Regions from separate parts of the Kitasatospora sp. GP30 genome, predicted to be linked through region 1. Evidence: predicted binding sites of a transcription regulator. Region 1 holds the regulator's gene; the other holds the start of a gene.
What was found. Region 1 encodes HrcA, which represses chaperone genes, less so after heat shock. Its sites were predicted from a motif close to TTNGCACTCNGNNNNNCNGAGTGCNAA; they were not measured.
Positions count from the first base shown of each region.

Region 2: a site for HrcA is predicted at 5,492-5,518, ahead of P3T35_RS31065 (FmdB family zinc ribbon protein). Genes of this name have one in related genera too.

Region 1 covers NZ_JARZAH010000002.1:111,833-121,826, forward strand. Annotated here, with positions in the region: gene hemW (radical SAM family heme chaperone HemW) at 64-1,293, shown strand; gene P3T35_RS03745 (Uma2 family endonuclease) at 1,311-1,859, shown strand; gene P3T35_RS03750 (DUF3097 domain-containing protein) at 1,867-2,691, opposite strand; gene P3T35_RS03755 (hypothetical protein) at 2,727-3,311, opposite strand; gene htpX (zinc metalloprotease HtpX) at 3,358-4,287, opposite strand; gene hrcA (heat-inducible transcriptional repressor HrcA) at 4,538-5,725, shown strand; gene dnaJ (molecular chaperone DnaJ) at 5,790-6,929, shown strand; gene P3T35_RS03775 (16S rRNA (uracil(1498)-N(3))-methyltransferase) at 7,009-7,758, shown strand; gene P3T35_RS03780 (S41 family peptidase) at 7,833-9,994, shown strand, end outside.
Region 2 covers NZ_JARZAH010000033.1:4,830-14,823, reverse strand. Annotated here, with positions in the region: gene P3T35_RS31080 (penicillin acylase family protein) at 1-2,006, opposite strand, end outside; gene P3T35_RS31075 (potassium/proton antiporter) at 2,317-3,801, shown strand; gene P3T35_RS31070 (MFS transporter) at 4,111-5,409, shown strand; gene P3T35_RS31065 (FmdB family zinc ribbon protein) at 5,531-5,860, shown strand; gene P3T35_RS31060 (hypothetical protein) at 6,040-6,333, shown strand; gene P3T35_RS31055 (hypothetical protein) at 6,355-6,567, opposite strand; gene dacB (D-alanyl-D-alanine carboxypeptidase/D-alanyl-D-alanine-endopeptidase) at 6,827-8,452, shown strand; gene P3T35_RS31045 (MerR family transcriptional regulator) at 8,596-9,417, shown strand; gene P3T35_RS31040 (helix-turn-helix domain-containing protein) at 9,529-9,994, opposite strand, start outside.

The DNA.
Region 1 (9,994 bases):
CGGCGCCGGCGCGGATCCGGTACGGCTGTCGGGGTTCCGACGGCCGTACCGGACAATGGAGGCATGCCCTCCGCACTTCCCGACGGCGAACCCGTGCCGTCCGACGGTTCGCTGCCCGCCCACGCCCTCACCGGCCTGGGAGAGCGGCCGTTCGGCTTCTACCTGCACGTGCCGTACTGCGCCAGCCGCTGCGGCTACTGTGATTTCAACACCTACACCGCCACCGAGCTCCACGCCTCGGGCACGGTCGCCTCGCAGGAGACCTACGCGGCCAACCTGGTCGGCGAGGTCCGCCAGGCCCGCACCGTGCTCGGCGAGGTCGAGCTGCCGGTGCAGACCGTCTTCCTGGGCGGTGGCACCCCGACCCTGCTGCCCGCCCGCGACCTGGTCGCCATGCTGGCCGCGATCCGCGAGGAGTTCGGCCTGGCCCCGGGCGCCGAGGTGACCACCGAGGCCAACCCGGAGTCCGTCACCCCGGCCTACCTGGCCGAGCTGCGCGAGGGCGGCTTCAACCGGATCTCCTTCGGCATGCAGAGCGCCCGTCCGCACGTGCTCAAGGTGCTCGACCGCCACCACACCCCGGGCCGCCCCGAGGCCTGCGTCGCCGAGGCCCGCGCGGCCGGCTTCGAGCACGTCAACCTGGACCTGATCTACGGCACCCCGGGGGAGTCCGACGACGACTGGCGGGCCTCCCTGGACGCCGCCATCGGCGCCGGCCCCGACCACGTCTCCGCCTACTCGCTGATCGTCGAGGCGGGCACCCGGCTGGCCGGCCGGATCAAGCGCGGCGAACTGCCGATGGTGGACGACGACGTGCACGCCGACCGCTACCTGATCGCCGAGCAGGCGCTCAGCGCGGCCGGCTACTCCTGGTACGAGGTCTCCAACTGGGCCACCACCGAGGCCGCCCGCTGCCGCCACAACGAGCTCTACTGGACCGGCGCCGACTGGTGGGGCGCCGGCCCCGGCGCGCACAGCCACGTCGGCGGGGTGCGCTGGTGGAACGCCAAGCACCCGGCCGCCTACGCCCAGGCCATCGCCGAGGGCCGCACCCCCGGCCAGGGCCGCGAACTCCTGGCCGCCGAGGACCGCCGCGTGGAGCGGATCCTGCTGGAGCTGCGCCTGGTCGACGGCTGCCCGCTCGACCTGCTCACGGCCACTGGCCTGAAGGCCGCCGAACAGGCACTGGCCGACGGCCTGCTGGACCCCGGGCCGTTCGCGGCGGGCCGGGCGGCGCTGACCCTGCGCGGGCGGCTGCTGGCGGACGCGGTGGTGCGTGACCTGGTGGACTGATAGTCGTTGGGCCCATCATGGAAGACCGTGCGGTGAGGATCTTCGAAGGCTGGGAGCCTCCTGAGGGGTACAGGGCCGAGCTTCTTCGCGGGGAGGTACTGCTGACGCCTGGGCCTGACATCGTCCACAACCTCTTGGTCGCGTCCGTGAGAGATCAGGTCCCCTACGCCCGGTGGCATCGCTTGCACACCCAGGACGTGTCCATCCCCAGCGACGGCAGCGAGCCTCAGCCGGATCTGGTGGTGTTCGAGCGTGGGTCCGTCGAGGAGAACGGGCGTCTACTTGCAGCAGCGGATGTGACCCTGGTCGTCGAGGTGGTCTCCAAGACCAGCATCGACCGCGACTACCGCACCAAGCGCTACCTGTACGCGGAGGGGACGATCCCCGCTTACCTGATCGTCGACCCGATCAAGGGGGTCTGTGTCCTGCTCACCGAGCCGACTGCGGATGCGCCCGGGGGGACACCCGACTACCTCGCCAAGCGAATCGGCAAGTTCGGTGACTCCATGCCCGTTGACGTCCTCGACCTCACCCTCGACACCAGCGAGTTCCGGACCTACTTCTGACCCGTCCTCACCCCGCCGTCACGAAGTCGATCAGCTCCTCCACCTTGCCCAGGAGCGCCGGCTCCAGGTCCTTGTAGGAGTTGACCGAGGCCAGGATCCGCTTCCAGGCCGCTGGGGTGTCCACCGGCCAGCCCAGGCGGCGGCAGATGCCCTGCTTCCACTCCTCCTCGTACGGCACGTCGGGCCAGCCCGGGATCCCCACGCTGGACGGCTTGACGGCCTGCCAGATGTCGATGAACGGGTGGCCGACCACCAGGACGTCGGCACCCGTCACCCGCTGGGCGATCCGGTGCTCCTTGGTGCCCGGCAGCAGGTGGTCCACCAGCACGCCGAGGCGCCGGCCGGCGCCGGGGGCGAACTCGGCCACGATCGCGGGCAGGTCGTCGATGCCCTCCAGGTACTCGACGACCACGCCCTCGATCCGCAGGTCATCGCCCCAGACCCGCTCGACCAGCTCGGCGTCGTGCCGGCCCTCCACGTAGATCCTCGACTCCCGCGCGACCCGGGCCCGGGCGCCGGGCACGGAGATCGAGCCGGAGGCGGTCCGGCCCGGCCCCTTCGCCGGGGCCGGGCCGGCCGGGCGGACCAGGGTCACCGCCTTGCCGTCCAGCAGGAAGCCGCGCGGGACCATCGGGAAGACCCGGCGCTTGCCGAACCGGTCCTCCAGGGTGACGGTCAGCCCCTCGGCGGTCTTCTCGCAGCGCACCACCGCACCGCAGAAGCCGGTCGCGGCCTCCTCCACCACCAGGTCCCGCTCGGCGGCCACCTCGGGCGCGGGTGCCTGCTTCTTCCATGGCGGGGTCAGATCAGGTCCGTAGTGCTTGCTGCGCATGCCGGAACTAAACCAGACGGCCCGTCAGCGCGCGGTCACAGCCCCGGCGCGCCCCAGACCGGGAACCAGCGGCTGAGGTCCTGCTCCACCCGCAGGTCGTTGGCCAGCATCCCCTTCATCTGCAGCTCCAGCGGGCTGTTGCGCCGCTCCCCGCCGCCGGGCATCGGCGCGAACGGGTAGAAGGTGCCCCGCTTGTAGAGGTAGACCAGGCCCAGCGACTGGCCCTCGTCGTTCTTGAAGGTCACGATCGAGCAGAGCAGCTGCGGCCCGAAGCCGTTGGCCTCCAGCTCGCTGTTGACCGCGTGCAGGTCGTTGACCAGCTCGGGCAGCTCCTCCGGGAGGTGCCGGGCGAGCAGCCAGGAGTAGCCGTACTCGTCCCGGCTGGCCTCCACCGGCACACCGCCATTGGACGTGTCGGCGTCCAGCAGGGCCCGCACCTGCGCCTCCACCTCATGGAAGGCGCCGCCCTCCACGGCGGCGAAGCAGACCGAGCCCAACCCGGTGGGGATGAACCCGGCGGCGGCCTCCAGGGTGAGCGCCGCGGACGGGATGCCGAAGAGCTGGTCGAGGTCCGGCTTGACCGGCTTGCTGCGGCCCAGCAGGGCGTCCAGGAATCCCACGGATCGTTGCCTTCCGTTCGTGCGGTGAGTTCGTGCGGGGAGGGGCTCAGCGCCCCAGCTCGCCGGAGATCTTCTCCAGCTGCGCCAGCCGCTGCTCCAGGCTCGGGTGGGTGGACAGCAGCTGGCTCGCCACCTCCTTGGTGCTCAGCGCGGGGGCGAAGAAGAAGGCGTTGTACGGCTGGGCCTTGCGCAGGTCCTGGGTCGGGATCGCGCCGATCTGCCCGGTCACCTTGGTCAGCGCCGAGGCCAGCGCGCTGGGCCGGCCGGTGAGCTGGGCGGCGGCCCGGTCGGCGGCCAGCTCCCGGTAGCGGGAGAGCAGCCGGGTGAGCAGGAAGCTGATCGCGTAGACCACCATGCTGACCAGCGAGACCAGCACGATCGCGATGGCGGCGTTGTCATTGTTGTTGTTGTTCCGGTTGCCGCCGCCGCCCCACATCCCGGTGTAGAGCGCGATCCGGGTGATCGCGCCGGCCAGCACGCCGAGGAACCCGGCGATGGTCATCACCGCGACGTCCCGGTGGGCGACGTGCGACAGCTCGTGCGCCAGCACGCCCTCCAGCTCCTCCGGCTCCAGCCGGCGCAGCAGGCCGGTGGTGACGCAGACCACCGCGTTGTTCGGGTTGCGGCCGGTGGCGAAGGCGTTGGGCATGTCGTTGTCGGCCACCGCGACCCGGGGCTTGGGCATGTCGGCCAGCGCGCAGAGCCGGTCAATGGTGCCGTGCAGCTGCGGGTACTGCTCGGGGGTGACCTCGTGGGCGCCCATCGCCCGCTGGGTGATCTTGTCGCTGAACCAGAACTGCGCGATGAACAGGCCGCCGGAGAGCAGCACGATCAGCGGCCACGCGCCCTTCAGCAGCACGATCAGGATTCCGGTGAAACCGACGTACAGCAGCCCGATGAAGAACATCGTGGTGACCATCCGACCGGTCAGACCCCGATCGGGAGCAAAGCGGGTGTGGGTGCCGGACGCCGACATTTCTGCTCCTAGGGTCCATCCGTCGTGACTGATATCGATGCTGCCACTTCGGGCGGCGGCGGGCACCCACCTGGCGGGACTTCCACACGTGATCCGTGCTTCATCCCCGCCACAGGGCGTTCCTGCCGTCGGACCCGGGCCTTACACTGGCAGGTACGGTTCTGGCACTCTTCAATGCAGAGTGCCAGCCGACCTACGGAGAGTGCAGGGCCTGGCACCAGGACAACGTGCGAAGAGGGAGGTGCGTGCCATGTTCGACGAACCGGAATCCGATCCGCGCGCAACCGGCGGCGAGCCGGTCGTTGGCAGCTCGTCGTCGTCCACCTCGTCCCGAGCCGCCAGGGCCAAGGCGCCGAACCGGCGTCCGGCCCGCACCCCGGCGACCCGCCCCGCCGCACCCGTCGAGCACCCCGGCACCCTGCCGCTGGACGACCGCAAGCTGGCCGTGCTGCGCGCCATCGTGCAGGACTACGTCGGCACCGAGGAGCCGGTCGGCTCCAAGGCCCTGGTCGAGCGCCACAACCTGGGCGTCTCCCCGGCGACCGTGCGCAACGACATGGCCACGCTGGAGGACGACGGCTACATCCAGCAGCCGCACACCAGCGCCGGCCGGATCCCGACCGACAAGGGCTACCGGCTGTTCGTCGACCGGCTGGCCGAGATCAAGCCGATGAGCGCGCCCGAGCGCCGTGCGATCCGCCATTTCCTGGACGGCGCGGTCGACCTGGACGACGTGGTGGCCCGCACCGTGCGGCTGCTGGCCCAGCTGACCAGGCAGGTCGCGGTGGTGCAGTACCCGTCGCTGATCCGCTCCTCGGTCCGTCACGTCGAGCTGGTGATGCTGGCCCCCACCAAGGTGCTGCTGGTCCTGATCACCAACACCGGCCGGGTCGAGCAGCGTATGGTGGACTGCCCCGCGCCGATCGGCGAGAACACGCTGGCCGAGCTGCGGGCCCGGTTGAACGCCAGGGCGGGCGGCTGCCGGTTCCCGGAGGTGCCGGCCCTGGTCGAGGACCTGCCGCTGTCCTTCGAGCCGGCCGAGCGCCCGATCGTCTCCACGGTGCTCTCCACCTTCTTCGAGTCCCTGGTCGAACAGAGCGAGGAGCGGATCATGCTGGCCGGCACCGCCAACCTCACCCGGTTCGGCCACGACTTCCCGCTCACCATCCAGCCGGTGCTGGAGGCGTTGGAGGAGCAGGTGGTCCTGCTCCGCCTGCTCGGCGAGACCAATGACGGCGGCATGACCGTCCGGATCGGACGTGAGAACGACTACGAGGGCCTGAATTCCACGTCGGTCGTCTCGGTCGGTTACGGTTCGGGCGATGAGAGCGTGGCCAAACTCGGAGTCATCGGGCCGACCCGGATGGACTACCCCGGCACCATGGGGGCGGTCCGGGCGGTGGCCCGGTACGTGGGGCAGATCCTCGCCGAGTCATAGCAACAACCCATAGCAGCCCAACCCTTAGCAATACTGTCTAGAGGCGGAACAAGCGGAGTCATTGGTGGCCACGGACTACTACGCGGTACTCGGCGTCCGACGCGACGCGGGGCAGGACGAGATCAAGAAGGCGTTCCGGCGCCTGGCACGTGAACTGCACCCGGACGTCAACCCGGACCCGAAGACGCAGGAGCGGTTCAAGGAGATCAACGCCGCCTACGAGGTGCTCTCCGACCCGCAGAAGCGCCAGGTCTACGACCTCGGCGGCGATCCGCTGTCGCCCAACGGCGGCGGCGCGGGCGGCTTCGGCGCCGGTGCGGCGGGCTTCGGCTTCTCCGACATCATGGACGCCTTCTTCGGCGCGGCGGCCGGCCAGCGCGGGCCCCGCTCGCGCACCCGGCGCGGCCAGGACGCGATGATCCGCCTGGAGATCACCCTGGAGGAGGCCGCCTTCGGCACCACCAAGGAACTCCAGGTCGACACCGCCGTCACCTGCACCACCTGCAGCGGCGAGGGCGCGGCCCCCGGCACCACCGCGCAGACCTGTGACATGTGCCGCGGCAAGGGCGAGGTCTCCCAGGTCACCCGGTCCTTCCTGGGCCAGGTCATGACCTCCCGCCCGTGCCCGCAGTGCCAGGGCTTCGGCACCGTGGTGCCGACCCCGTGCCCCGAGTGCGCCGGCGACGGCCGGGTCCGGGCCCGCCGCACCCTCACCGTCAAGATCCCTGCCGGTGTCGACAACGGCACCCGGATCCAGCTGGCCGGCGAGGGCGAGGTCGGCCCCGGCGGCGGCCCGGCCGGCGACCTCTACGTGGAGATCGCCGAGACCAGCCACCCCACCTTCCAGCGCCGCGGCGACGACCTGCACTGCACCGTCACCATCCCGATGACGGCGGCGGCGCTCGGCACCCAGGTGCCGCTGCAGACCCTGGACGGCCCGGAGGAGGTCGACATCCGGCCCGGCACCCAGTCCGGCCAGTCGATCCCGCTGCACGGCCGCGGTGTCACCCACCTGCGCGGGGGCGGCCGAGGCGACCTGATAGTGCATGTCGAGGTGCAGACGCCCACCAAGCTCGACCCCGAGCAGGAGGAGCTGCTGCGCCGGCTCTCGGCGCTGCGCGGCGAGGAGCGGCCGTCCGGCCATTTCGCGCCCGGTCAGCAGGGGCTGTTCTCGCGCCTGAAGGACGCCTTCAACGGCCGCTGAGCCGTCGTTACCCAGCACGTACCGCCGCAGCCCCGGGTCGTTTGACCCGGGGCTGCGCCCACCCCAGAAGGCTCCACTGATGACCGCACCCGTCTTCATCGTCGACACCGCCCGACTGGCCGCCGCCGCACCCGGCGCCGTGGTCCGGCTGGACGGCGCCGAGGGGCGGCACGCCGTCGCCGTGAAGCGGCTGGAGGCGGGCGAGGCGGTCACCCTGACCGACGGCCTGGGCCTGGGAGCCTTCGGCACCGTCGCCGCGGTGCACGGCAAGGACGCGCTCGACGTCACCGTGGCCGAGCTGCGCGCCGAGCCCGAGCCGAGCCCCCGGATCACCGTGGTGCAGGCGCTCCCCAAGGGCGACCGCGGCGAGCTCGCCGTGGAGACCATGACCGAGGTCGGGGTGGACGCGGTGATCCCCTGGTCGGCGTCCCGCTGCATCACCCAGTGGAAGGGCGATCGCGGCGCCAAGGCGCTGGCCAAGTGGCGGGCCACCGCCCGGGAGGCCGGCAAGCAGTCCCGCCGGCTGCGCTTCCCCGAGGTGGGCGAGCCGATGACGACCCGTCAACTGGCGCCGCTGCTGGCCCGGGCGGCGTTCGCGGCGGTGCTGCACGAGGAGGGCGCCGAGCCGCTGGCCGCCGCCGAGCTGCCGACCGCCGGGGAGATCGTGCTGGTGGTCGGCCCGGAGGGCGGGGTGAGCCCGGAGGAGCTCGCCGCCTTCGCCGAGGCCGGCGCCAAGCCGTACCGGTTGGGCCCCTCGGTGCTGCGCACCTCCACCGCCGGGGTGGCCGCCGGGGCGCTGCTGCTCGGGCGGACCGGCCGCTGGGCCTGACCGTTCGCCGACCGCCTGGACCGGCTCCCGGGAATCGGTGGTCCCGGGCCCCACGGGGTGCATAACCTGACCGGGTGACGGACACCGAGAGCACCTCCACCGGCGGCGCCTACCTGCGCCATCCCCATCTGCACGGCGACCTGGTGACCTTCGTCGCCGAGGACGACGTCTGGCTCGCACCGCTCGACGGCGGCCGCGCCTGGCGGCTGACCGCCGACCGCTCACCGGTCTCCCACCCGCGCTTCTCGCCCGACGGCCGCACCATCGCCTGGACCGCCAGCCGGGACGGCTCCGCCGAGATCCACGCGGCCTCGGTGGACGGCGGCGAGGCCCGCCGCCTGACCCACTGGGGCAGCACCAGCCGCACCCTGCTGCGCGGCTGGACCAAGGACGGCGAACCGGTCGCGATCACCTCCGCCGGCCAGCCGACCAGCCGTCAGGCCTGGGCCTTCGCCGTGCCGCTGGACGGCGGCAGCCCGCGCAAGCTGCCCTACGGCCCGATCGGCAACCTGGCCTTCGCCCCCGACTCGGACGGCGTCCTGCTGCTCTCCGCCTACTCGCTGGAGCCGGCCCGCTGGAAGCGCTACCGGGGCGGCACCGCGGGCAAGTTGTGGATCGGCAGCACTGGGGGCACCTCCCGGCCGGAGGCTGGGGGAGGAGAGTTCCACCGGATCCACCAGGAGCTGGACGGCAACATCGAGTCCCCGCTCTGGGTAGGCGACCGCATCGCCTTCCTCAGCGACCACGAGGGCTGCGGCCACCTCTACTCCAGCCGCCCCGACGGCACCGACCTGCGCCGCCACACCCCGGACGGCGACTTCTACGCCCGGGGTGCCGGCACCGACGGCACCCGGGTGGTCTGGCACAGCGCCGGCGACCTGTGGCTGCTGGACAGCCTGGACGCGGACGCCGCTCCGCGCCGGCTGGAGGTCACCCCGGCCGGCCCGCGCAGTGGCCGCCGCCGCTACCCGCTGTCCGCCGCCGGCCGGGTGGAGACCGCCGCCCCGGACGCCACCGCCAGGGCCGCCGCCGTGGTGGTGCGCGGCGGCGTGCACTGGCTGACCCACCGGGAGGGGCCGGCCCGGGTGCTGTCCGAGACGCCCGGCGTGCGGGCCCGGCTGGCCCGGGTGGTCCCGCCCGTCGACGAGGACGGCCCGCAGGGCGCGCTCTGGGTGACCGACGCGGAGGGTGACGACGCCCTGGAGTACGCCCCGGAGGTGCTCGGAGCGGAGCGCCGCCGACTGGCCGCAGGCCGGCTCGGCCGGGTGCTCTCCCTGGTGATCGCCCCGGACGGCCGTCGGGCTGCGGTGGCCGCGCACGACGGCCGGGTGCTGCTGGTGGGCCTGGGCGACGACACGGTGCGCGAGCTGGCGCACAGCCGGGACGGCGAGGTCAGCGGCCTGGTCTTCGCCCCGGAGTCGGACTGGCTGGCCTGGTCGCAGCCGGGCCTGGGCGGGTCGGTGCGGCAGATCATGCTCGCCGAGATCGCCACCGGCACCGTCGCCGAGGCCACTCCGCAGCGCTTCGTCGACACCTCCCCGGCCTTCACCGCGGACGGCAGGCACCTGGCCTTCCTGTCGGTGCGCAACTTCGACCCGGTCTACGACGCGCACAGCTTCGACCTGGGGTTCCCGACCGGCGCCCGCCCCTACCTGCTGACCCTGGCGGCCGACACGCCGTCGCCGTTCGGTCCGCAGCGGCTGGGCCGCCCGGTCGACGGTGAGGACGACAAGCCCGCTGCCAAGCCGGAGAAGGCCGGGGGCGACTCGACCGAGGAGGCCGCGGCGGAGCCCGCCGGCACCGTGGTCGACCTGGACGGGCTGGCCGACCGGATCGTGGCGTTCCCGGTCGAGGGCGGCCGGTTCGGCACCCTGCGGGCCGCCAAGGACGGCCTGCTGTGGACCAGGTACCCGGTGGTCGGCATGCTCGGCGACGACGCCGCCACCCCCGAGGACGAGCGCCCCGGCCCGGTGCTGGAGCGCTTCGACCTGCGCAAGCTGCGGGCCGAGCAGCTGGTGGACAGCCTGGACACCTTCCAGGTGAGCGGCGACGGCAGCCGGCTGGCGGTGCTGGACGGCGGCGAGCTGCGGATCGTCCCCGCCGACCGCAAGGCCGGCGAGGACGACGAGGCCGGGGTCGACCTGGCCCGGTTGCGGATCACCGTGGACCCGGCGGCCGAGTGGCGGCAGATGTTCGACGAGAACGGCCGCCTGATGCGCGACAACTACTGGCGGGC
Region 2 (9,994 bases), on a different contig from region 1:
GTGAGCAGCTGGCGCCAGACGCCGTTGTAGTAGGCGGCGGCGGCCGAGTCGGCGTCCTGGTTGTAGTTCCAGTCCTTCAGCAGGTCCTGGGCCTGGCGCACGTACGGGTCGGTGATCTGCTCCTTGAGCAGCAGCGGGACCAGGGTCTTGGCCATCACGCTGGCGTTGTCCAGCTGGATCGACTGCATGTCGTCCGGCGAGATCTTGCCGCCGTTGGCCAGCCGGGCCTGGATCTGGTCGGTGATCTCCTTGGCCCGGGTGCCGTACTCCCAGTCGTTGGTGATCAGCGGCTTGTAGCTCTGGTCGGCCACCGGCTGGTTGGCGGTGACGATGTAGCCGGACGGCGGGTCCTCCACCCAGGGCAGGCTCTTGAAGTCCAGGTAGCCCTTCCAGTCGTAGCTGGAGTCCCAGCCCGGGGCCGGGTAGCGGCCGTCGCCCTTGCCGCGGACCGGGATCACGCCCGGCGCCTGGTAGCCGATGTGGTTCTGGGTGTCGGCGTAGATCAGGTTCTGCGCGGGGACGGCGAAGTCCTTGGCCGCGGCGCGGAACGAGGTGAAGTCGGTGGCCTTGTCGAACTCGAAGACCGCGTCCATGGTCTTGCCCGGCGTCAGCGCCGTCCAACACAGCGACACGCCGTAGCCCGTGGTGCCGCGGTCCGGCGCCGAGTTGCCCACCGGCGCGTAGGTGCCGACGTTCTGCTCCTCCGTGCTCTGGTCGGAGATCAGCGGGCACTGGCCGAGTCCGTTGCTGGTGGAGCGCACGGTGATGGTGCGGTCCGCCCCGCCGGCGACCTTGATGGTCTCCTGGCGGGTGGCGAACTTCTGGTCCTGGTTGTCCTTCAGGTAGGTGTCGGGACCGGTGATCTTCTCCAGGTAGAGGTCGGCCACATCGGCGCCCATGTTGGTGAAGCCCCAGCTGATCGACTGGTTGTGCCCGATGATCACGCCCGGCATGCCGGCGAACGTGAAGCCCGTCGTGTCGTACTGGCAGCTCGGGCTGACGGTCCGGCAGTGCAGGCCCATCTGGTACCAGACGTTCGGCAGGCCGGGGCCCAGGTGCGGGTCGTTGGCCAGCAGCGGCTTGCCGCTGACGGTGTGGCTGCCGGAGATCACCCAGGAGTTGGAGCCGATGCCCTGCCCCTGCGGGCCGAGCAGCTGCGGCAGCTTGCCCATCTTGCCGGAGACGTCCTGCAGGCCCTTGGTGACCGCCGAGCTCTGCTGGACCGCGCCGGTGGTGCCGGCGGCCGTCGCCGGCTTGTAGGTGCCGTCCGCGCTGACCGTGCCGCCCTGCGTGATGGTGGGGTTCCGGTCGTACGGGTAGTCCGGGTAGAGCTGGTTGATCTGGTCCGGGGTGAAGGTCTGGCTCAGCAGCGAGCGGTCGATCTCGTCCTGCACGTTGCCCGAGAGGTTCCAGGCCATCGCCTTCAGCCAGGAGACCGAGTCCACCGGGGTCCACTGCTCCGGCTTGTAGCCGCTGTTGACGGTGCCGAGCAGCGCGTACTCCAGCGAGGCGCTGGCCCCGCCGGGGTGCTTGGACAGCCAGTCGTTCACACCGTCCGAGTAGGCCTGCAGGTACTTCTTGGTGTCCGGGGTGAGGACGGTGTCGTACTCCTTCTGCGCCACCTCGCGCCAGCCCATGGTGCGGACGAACGCGTCGGTGTCGACCTGGCTGGAGCCGAACATCTCGGAGAGCCGACCGGCCGTGATGTGCCGGCGCACGTCCATCTCCCAGAACCGGTCCTGGGCCTGGACGTAGCCCTGGGCCTTGAACAGGTCCTCGGACGTGTCGGCGTAGATCTGCGGGATCCCCTGGGCGTCCCGCTTGACCTGGACCGAGCTGCTCAGACCGGGCACCTGGACCGTGCCGCTGACCTGCGGGAACGAGGCCCGCACGGTATCCACCGCGTACCATCCGCCGGCCGACACACCGGCCACCAGCAGCACGACGAGCAATAGCACTAGCAGTCGGGCGCGCCGAAACTTCTTGGAGCGTCGCGAGCGGGGCATCTCGGTCCTAGGTGCAGGGAGCGGGGCAACGTAACCACAGGGACCCTACCCGGCGTGGGTGAGCCGCTCTGCCCGGGCTGGCCCGTGCGCCGCCGCGCGCCGACCCCCCGTCAGAGCCAGTGCAAAGATCGGGTAAAATGTTAGCCAGGGTAACGATCCCACGGCTGACCATGTGTCACCCTGCCCCTCCACAGCCCCACCGGGCTCGTTCACCCCGTCGCCCACCACAGTGACCCTCCCCGCCCCCGTCCGTCACGGCTGCCGCCCGCAGCTCCCCTGACGGACGCCCGAGACGTCGAGGTGCCCCTGCGTGACCGTTGACCATCTGAACAAGTTGCTGCTCGAAGGCTCCGCGATCCTGCTGATCGCCGTAGTCGCCGTACGCCTGGCCAGCAGATCCGGACTACCCAGCCTGCTGCTCTACCTGGGCATCGGCATGGCCATCGGCCAGAACGGACTGGGCGTCACCTTTGACAACGCCGAACTCACCCAGGTGCTGGGCTACGCCGCCCTGGTGGTCATCCTGGCCGAGGGCGGCCTGAAGACCAGCTGGCGCGAGATCAGACCGGTACTGCCGGCGGCCACCGCACTGGCCACCGTCGGCGTCGGGATCAGCGTCTTCGTCACCGCCGCCGACGCCCACCTGCTGGTCGGCCTCGACTGGCGGCTGTCGCTGCTGCTCGGCGCGGTGGTCTCCTCCACCGACGCCGCCGCCGTCTTCTCGGTGCTGCGCACCGTGCCACTGCCGGCCCGGCTCAGCGGCCTGCTGGAGGCCGAGTCCGGCTTCAACGACGCCCCCGTGGTCATCCTGGTGGTCGCCTTCGCCACCACCGGCCCGCTCGACTCCTGGTACGTGCTGCTCGGCACCATCCTCATGGAGCTGGCGATCGGCGCCGTCGTCGGCCTGGCCGTCGGCAAGCTCGGCGCCTACGCGCTGCGGCAGATCGCCCTGCCCGCCTCCGGCCTCTACCCCATCGCCGTGCTCGCCCTCACCTCGCTCGCCTACGCGGCCGGCGCGCTGCTGCACGGCTCCGGCTTCCTCGCCGTCTACGTCAGCGCGGTGCTGCTCGGCAACGCCAAGCTGCCGCACGGCCCGGCGGTGCGCGGCTTCGCCGACGGCCTGGCCTGGATCGGGCAGATCGGCATGTTCGTGCTGCTCGGCCTGCTCTGCACGCCCGCCACCATGGGCTCGGCGGTGCTGCCCGCACTGGTCATCGGCGCGGTGCTGGTGCTGCTCGCCCGGCCGCTCTCGGTGCTGCTCACCCTCACCCCGTTCCGGCTCCCCTGGCGCGAGCAGGCGCTGCTCAGCTGGGCCGGGCTGCGCGGGGCGGTGCCCATCGTGCTGGCCACCATCCCGCTGGTGGGCGGGGTGCCGGACGCCCGGGAGGCCTTCAACATCGTCTTCGTCCTGGTGGTGGTCTTCACCCTGGTGCAGGGCCCCACGCTGCCCTGGCTGGCCCGCCGGCTGCGGATCTCCGCCGGCGCGCTCGGCCACGACCTGGAGATCGAGTCGGCACCGCTGGAGCGGCTGCGCGGACAGCTGCTCTCGGTCGCGCTGGCGCCGGACTCCCGAATATCCGGCGTCGAGGTCGGCGAACTGCGGCTGCCGCCCGGCGCCGCGGTCACCCTGGTGGTCCGCGACGACAAGAGCTTCGTGCCCGACCGGACCACGGTGCTGCGCTCCGGTGACGAGCTGCTGGTGGTCACCACCGACGCGGTGGGCGAGGCCACCGAGCGGCGGCTGCGGGCCGTGGACCGGGGCGGCAAGCTGGCGGGGTGGCTGTACGGCAAGTGAACTGTTGGATCTCTTGACACCTGGAGTTCTTCGCGTTCCCGTACCATTGCCCAGACGTAGTACTAGATCCAACCCGCAACTTTCTGCCTGATGCAGAGTTGGCGCGACCGCTCGGCGGCCGCGGTCCGGCGGCCCCCTTTCTCAGGGGCAGCGCTCCCCCTGTTGACAGGGGGCAACGGTCCCTGTTGACAGGGGCGGCGACTCGGACCCGGTATCAACCCCGGTCGACGCACGAGAGGACGACTCTCGGCGCCGTCGGGGTTTTCCGTTGCCCCGGCGGTCGCTACCAGGCAGCAGGAAGGACCGACCGTGGCGGCCCGCCCAACGGTCGACAACCCCACTGAAGCCCCCACCCGCGTGGGCTACACCGCACTGCTGCGCACCCCTGGTGCCTTGACGTTCCTGCTCCCCGCGTTCGTCGCGCGGCTCCCCTACGCGATGCTCAGCCTGGGCATCGTGCTGCTGGTGCTCGACACCAACGGCTCCTACGGCATCGCCGGCGCCGTCGCGGCCACCGCCGCCACCGCGCAGGCGCTGGTCGGCCCGCAGACCGGCCGGCTCGCCGACCGCCTCGGCCAGGCCGCCGTACTGGTGCCGGTGGTGCTGGTGCACGCCGTCTCCGTCGGTGCGCTGATCGCCCTGGCGCTGGGGCACGCGCCGGTCTGGACGCTCTTCCTGGCCGCCGCGCCGGCCGGTGCCTCGGTGCCGCAGATCGGCGCGATGGTCCGGGCCCGCTGGGTGACCAAACTGGCCGACCGTCCGGCCCACCTGACCACCGCCTTCGCCTTCGAGTCGGTGACCGACGAGTTCACGTTCGTGGTCGGCCCGGTGCTGGCCGGCGCCATCGCCACCACCGTCGCCCCGGCCGCCGCGCTGATCACGGAGGCCGTGCTGACCGTGCTCGGCGGGCTGCTGTTCGCCGGCCGGCGGGCCACCGCGCCGGCCCGGCACCTGCCCGAGCCCGGGGCGAAGCGGGCCTCCGCGCTGGCCTCGCCGGGCGTGCGGCTGCTGGTCGGCGCCTTCCTGGGCGTCGGCTCGGTCTTCGGCGCGATGCAGGTCTCGGTCACCGCGTTCGCCGAGCACGCCGGGCAGGGCGACCTCAGCGGCGTCGTCTACGGCGTCTTCGCCGGCGGCTCGATGCTGGCCGGGGTGCTCTACGGCCTGATCGCCTGGCGGCGCTCCCCGCAGCAGCGGATGCTGGCCAGCTACGGCCTGCTGGTGCTGGGCTGCTCCACGCTCTGGGCGATGCCTGACCTGACCGCGCTGGCGATCGCCGGGCTGGTCTGCGGTCTGGCGATCGCGCCGACCCTGATCACCGGCTACACCCTGGTGGAGTCGCTGGTCGCGGACGGTGCCAAGACGGAGGCGTTCACCTGGCTGACCGGGGCGATCGGCCTGGGCCTGGCGGTCGGCTCCACGGTGGCCGGCCAGCTGATCGACATGAGCGGGCCGTCGCTGGGCTTCCTGGTCCCGGTGGCCGGGGCCGGCGCCGGGCTGGTGGCGCTGGTCACGTTGCGCCGACTCCTGGCGGGTCCGGGCGCAGCGAGCCGTACCGTTGCCAGGGGTGGGGACGCGGCTCCCGCGGTGGCGGAGCCGGCGGCCGGGTGACCGCGCTCGAACGCACGTGGCAGGCCGCGCCGGGCCGGCCACACTGGACTGATCCTGCGGAATGCCGCATCATGGACCGTCGTTAGCACTCATCAGGCGAGAGTGCCAGGAGGAAGACACAGTGCCCACGTACCAGTACCAGTGCACCGAGTGCGGCAACGGCCTTGAGGTGGTGCAGAAGTTCACCGACGAGGCTCTGACCGTCTGCCCGAACTGCCAGGGCCGCCTGCGCAAGGTCTTCTCGGCGGTGGGCGTGGTCTTCAAGGGCTCGGGCTTCTACCGGACGGACAGCCGGTCCTCGTCGAGCGGCTCGGTGTCGTCGGGCTCGTCGGCGAACGGCTCGTCGGCGTCGAACGGCTCCTCGGGCTCGTCGAGCTCGTCCGCGTCCTCGTCGAGCTCCAGCAGCTCGTCCTCGACGTCGACCTCTTCGACCTCCTCCGCCGCGAGCTGACGCCGCTGCTTCCGAAGGCCTCCCGGGACTGCCCGGGAGGCCTTCTTCATGCTCCGGGTGGGCCTGGGTTGTGCTCTGGGTGAGCCCGGGTGGTGTCGTGGTTGTCCACAGACCCGGGGTTATCCACAGGTTTCCGGGTGGCGCTACCGGCTGACTCCGTGCGCGGCAACCCTGGTCCCATGACTGGATCGACCACTCCCCGCCACCGCCGCACCCACCGGCCGCCCGCACCCGAGCCCGCCCCGCTGCCGCCGCGCCGCCCGGTGCCCGACTTCCGCCCGATCCGCCGAGGCGGCGGCGGGCGCCACCGCCTCCGCCAGACTGCCTGCTACCGCCCCGGCGCGATGCTCACCGGCCTGGTCGTCTGCACGACGGCCGCCCTGGCCACCGGCTCCCTGCCCCTGAGCGCGCTGGCACCCCGCCAGCTGCAGTACTTCTCGGTCCGCACCGACTGCCCCGCGCGACCCCCGTGACCCCTGCGCTGTGCGGCGCGCTCAGCCGCCGTGGTGCGGCGGGCGCTGGCTCTGGTACCAGTCCAGGCCCCGCGCGCCGGAGGACTCGCCCCAGGCGGCGTCGGTGTCATCACTGGTCTGCCGGTCGAACGGGTCCGCGAAAACGATCTTCGCCGCAGCGGGCTCGGGCTTCTCGGCCGCGGCCTGCTCGTTGTCGTCGGCCGACTGGTCGGGGGTGGTGGGCTGCTCGGTCACCCCTCCAGGGTAGGGCGGCGGCCATGACGCCCCGAACCCCAGAGGGGCGCCCACCTTCGACCGATCGAATGATTTTCACACCACACGTCGTCAGCGCACCGCGCCGCAGCCCCGCCTCGGGAATCCGCGCACCTACCGTGATGCGCCGTGAGCACCCTGCCAAACAGGGCTTCCGACTCCAGAAACGGCTGGGCGAATGAGATCAAAGATCCGTGGTCGGCTTAGGGCCTGGGCCACCGTCGGCGTCACGCTCGCGGTCGTGGCCGGTACAGCTGCCGCCGCACCTGAGGTGGACTCTCAGCGCGACCTCGGGCCCGACATCACGGCGATCATGAACAAGCCCGCGTACGAGCACGCGCAGTGGGGTCTGCTGGAGATCGATCCCGAGAGCGGGCGGGTCATCCACTCCAGGTACCCCGACCAGTTCTTCATGCCGGGTTCGACCATCAAGCTGATCACCATCTCCAGTGCCTGGCACGCCCTCGACCCGGATCACCGCTTCACCACGCCGGTGCACGAGGTCGGCCACCGCAATGGATCGACCCTCACCGGGAACCTGGCACTCGTCGCCCAGGGCGACCTCACCATGGGCGGCCGGACAAAGCCGGACGGGTCGGTCGACTTCACCCCCATCGACCACACCTACGCCAACGACATCCCGGGCGCCACCCTCACGCCGGAGGACCCGCTCGCCGGCCTGGACGAGATCGCCCACCAGGTCCGCGACTCGGGCATCACCACGGTCGACGGCGATGTCGTCATCGACCCGCGGCTGTTCACGCCCCCGGCGCTCGCCCCCCAGCCGACACCCCTCATCATCAACGACAACGTCATCGACCTGCTGACCACGCCGGCCTCCCCCGGGCAGCCCGCCCAGCTGAGCTGGCGCCCGCAGGTCGCGCCGTACCAGGTCACCTCCAACGTCCGGACGGTGGAGGCCGGTGGCACCACCGACATCCAGGTCACCGCGTCCCCCGACGGCACGAGGATCACGCTCTCCGGCACGATCGCCGCCGACGCCAAGCCCACCCTGAAGATCTCCCAGATCCAGGACCCCAACGCATTCGGGCGCACAGCCCTGATCGAGGCCCTGGGCCGCGCCGGCGTCACCGTCACCGCCCCGCCGACCGGGCCCAACCCGGACGGCACGCTGCCCGCCTCGTACACCGGCACTCCCCAGGTGGCCGCCTTCGTCTCGCCGCCGTACCACGAGTACGCCAAGTTGATCCTGAATGTCAGCCACAACCTCGGCGCCAACCTGGCCCTGTGCAACATGGCCGTGAGCCGCGGCAGCAAGAACTGCTTCGACGGGTTCCCGGTCATCCACGACTTCCTCACCCAGACGGCGAACGTCGACCCGACTCAGTTCCAGATGGCGGACGGACGCGGCGATGTTCCGGTCGACCGTGTCACGCCCACCGGGCTCAACCAGCTGCTCGCATACTGGCTGCGCACTCCCGACGCGGAGGCGTTCCGCACCTCACTGCCGATCCTCGGTGTGTCCGGCACGGGAGCCCTCTTCTGCACCACCAACTGCCCGGCCAAGGGCAAGGTCTTCGCCAAGCCCGGCACCATCATCGGCTTCGACCAGCTCAACCAGCAGTTCGCAATCAACGCGCAGACCTACGCGGGCTACCTCGAGGCGGACGACGGCCACCTCTACACCTTCTTCGTCGGCGTCAACGGCGCGGCGGCACCGAACATCCAGGGGTTCTTCGACGTCAACGACGACGTCGACGAGATCGCCGTCATCCTCCAGCAAGAGGCGTGCGCAGAGCGCGGCGCCGGCCGCCCTCGCCACAAGGCTGTCACGTCCGCGAGAAGGCCCCTCTCCGAACGCGTCGGCGGAGTGGGTCACGCTGCTCATCGTCACCCGCGAGCATGACCGGTGCCGCAAGCTGAGGCCCACGCAGCAAGCCCTGGTCGCGCTGGTGTACCCGCGCAAGCACGACACCCTCGCCCAGACCGCCGCCGGCCGAGTAGCTTCTTGACCCTCACACTGTGTCAGGCGCTGGACTCGGAGCCACCATGTTCACCATCGGAGACTTCGCCCGGCACGGCCGTGTCTCGGTCCGGATGCTGCGTCACTATGACGCGATCGGCCTGCTGCGCCCTGCCCATGTCGACCCTGCCACCGGCTACCGCTACTACGCCGCCGCCCAACTCGCCCGGCTCAACCGCGTCATCGCGCTCAAGGATCTCGGCTTCACTCTCCAGCAGGTGCAGGACATCGTCGAGGAGAAGGTCGCCACGGACGAGATGCGTGGCATGCTGCGGCTGCGGCGGGCCGAGCTGGAGACCGCCATGGCCGCGGCGGCCATGCGGCTGGTGCAGGTCGAGGCAAGACTCCGAGCGATCGAGAGCGAGGGGTGCATGCCCACGAACGACGTCATCATCAAGAGCCTCCCGGCCGTGCGGGTGGCGGAGCTGACCGCGACGGCCGCGAGCTTCGAGCCCGGCGACATCAGCCCCGTCATCGGGCCTCTCTACGAGGAGCTGTTCCAGCTACTGGCGGCGGCCGGGATCACTCCGACGGGCCCCGGTATCGCCTACTACGAGGACGCCCCGGAGGGCGCCGGACGGATCAGCGTCCATGCCGCCGTCCAGGTCTCCGCCGCCCTCCAGGACGGCGCCTTCCAGGTGCTCGACCTGCCGCCCGTCGACCAAGCGGCGACCATCGTGCATCGCGGCTCAATGGACACCGTCCTGCCCACGGCCCAGACCCTGGCCCGCTGGATCGACGGCAACGGCTACCAGTCGGGCGGATACCCCCGGGAGATCACCCTGGAGTGCCCGGAGAACCGCGACGATTGGGTGACGGAGCTCCAGGCACCGGTGGCCCGGGCCTGACCGTGACCGCAGCCGGGTGGCCGGGGACCGCTGAGGCCCCCGGCCACCCGGATCCACGATGCACGAGGACTCGTCCGGGACCACACCCGGAGGTGCGGTGTTCAAGGTGGCTCAGGAAGCGCTTCCCGACATCCCTTCGGGCTTCGTGTGGAGGACCTCGCGGGCCTGGTCCGCGGCGCGGGCGATGCTCTCGGAGACGAAGTCGACGAAGCGGGCGATGTTCTCCAGGCGGGCGGCGGCCGGGGTGTCGGGGCCGAGGATGCCCACGCCCTGCCGGGCGACCTCGCCGAGGTGAGCAGTTGCTCGGGCGCTGGCCATCGTGGATTGATACATGACGTCGTCATCGACGACGTAGCGTTCGCGGCGGCGTTCGTCGCGCTCCCGGCGGATGAGGCCCTGGCTTTCGAGGAACGTGACCGCCTTGGAGACGGATGCCGGGCTGACCTGGAGGCGCCCGGCGAGTTCTGAGGCGGTGAGGCTGGCGGTGTCGGTGACGTACAGGCCGGCCAACACCCTGGCCGTCATCCTGGGCAGGCCCGACTGCATGAAGACGCTGGTGAACGTCTCCTCGTACTCG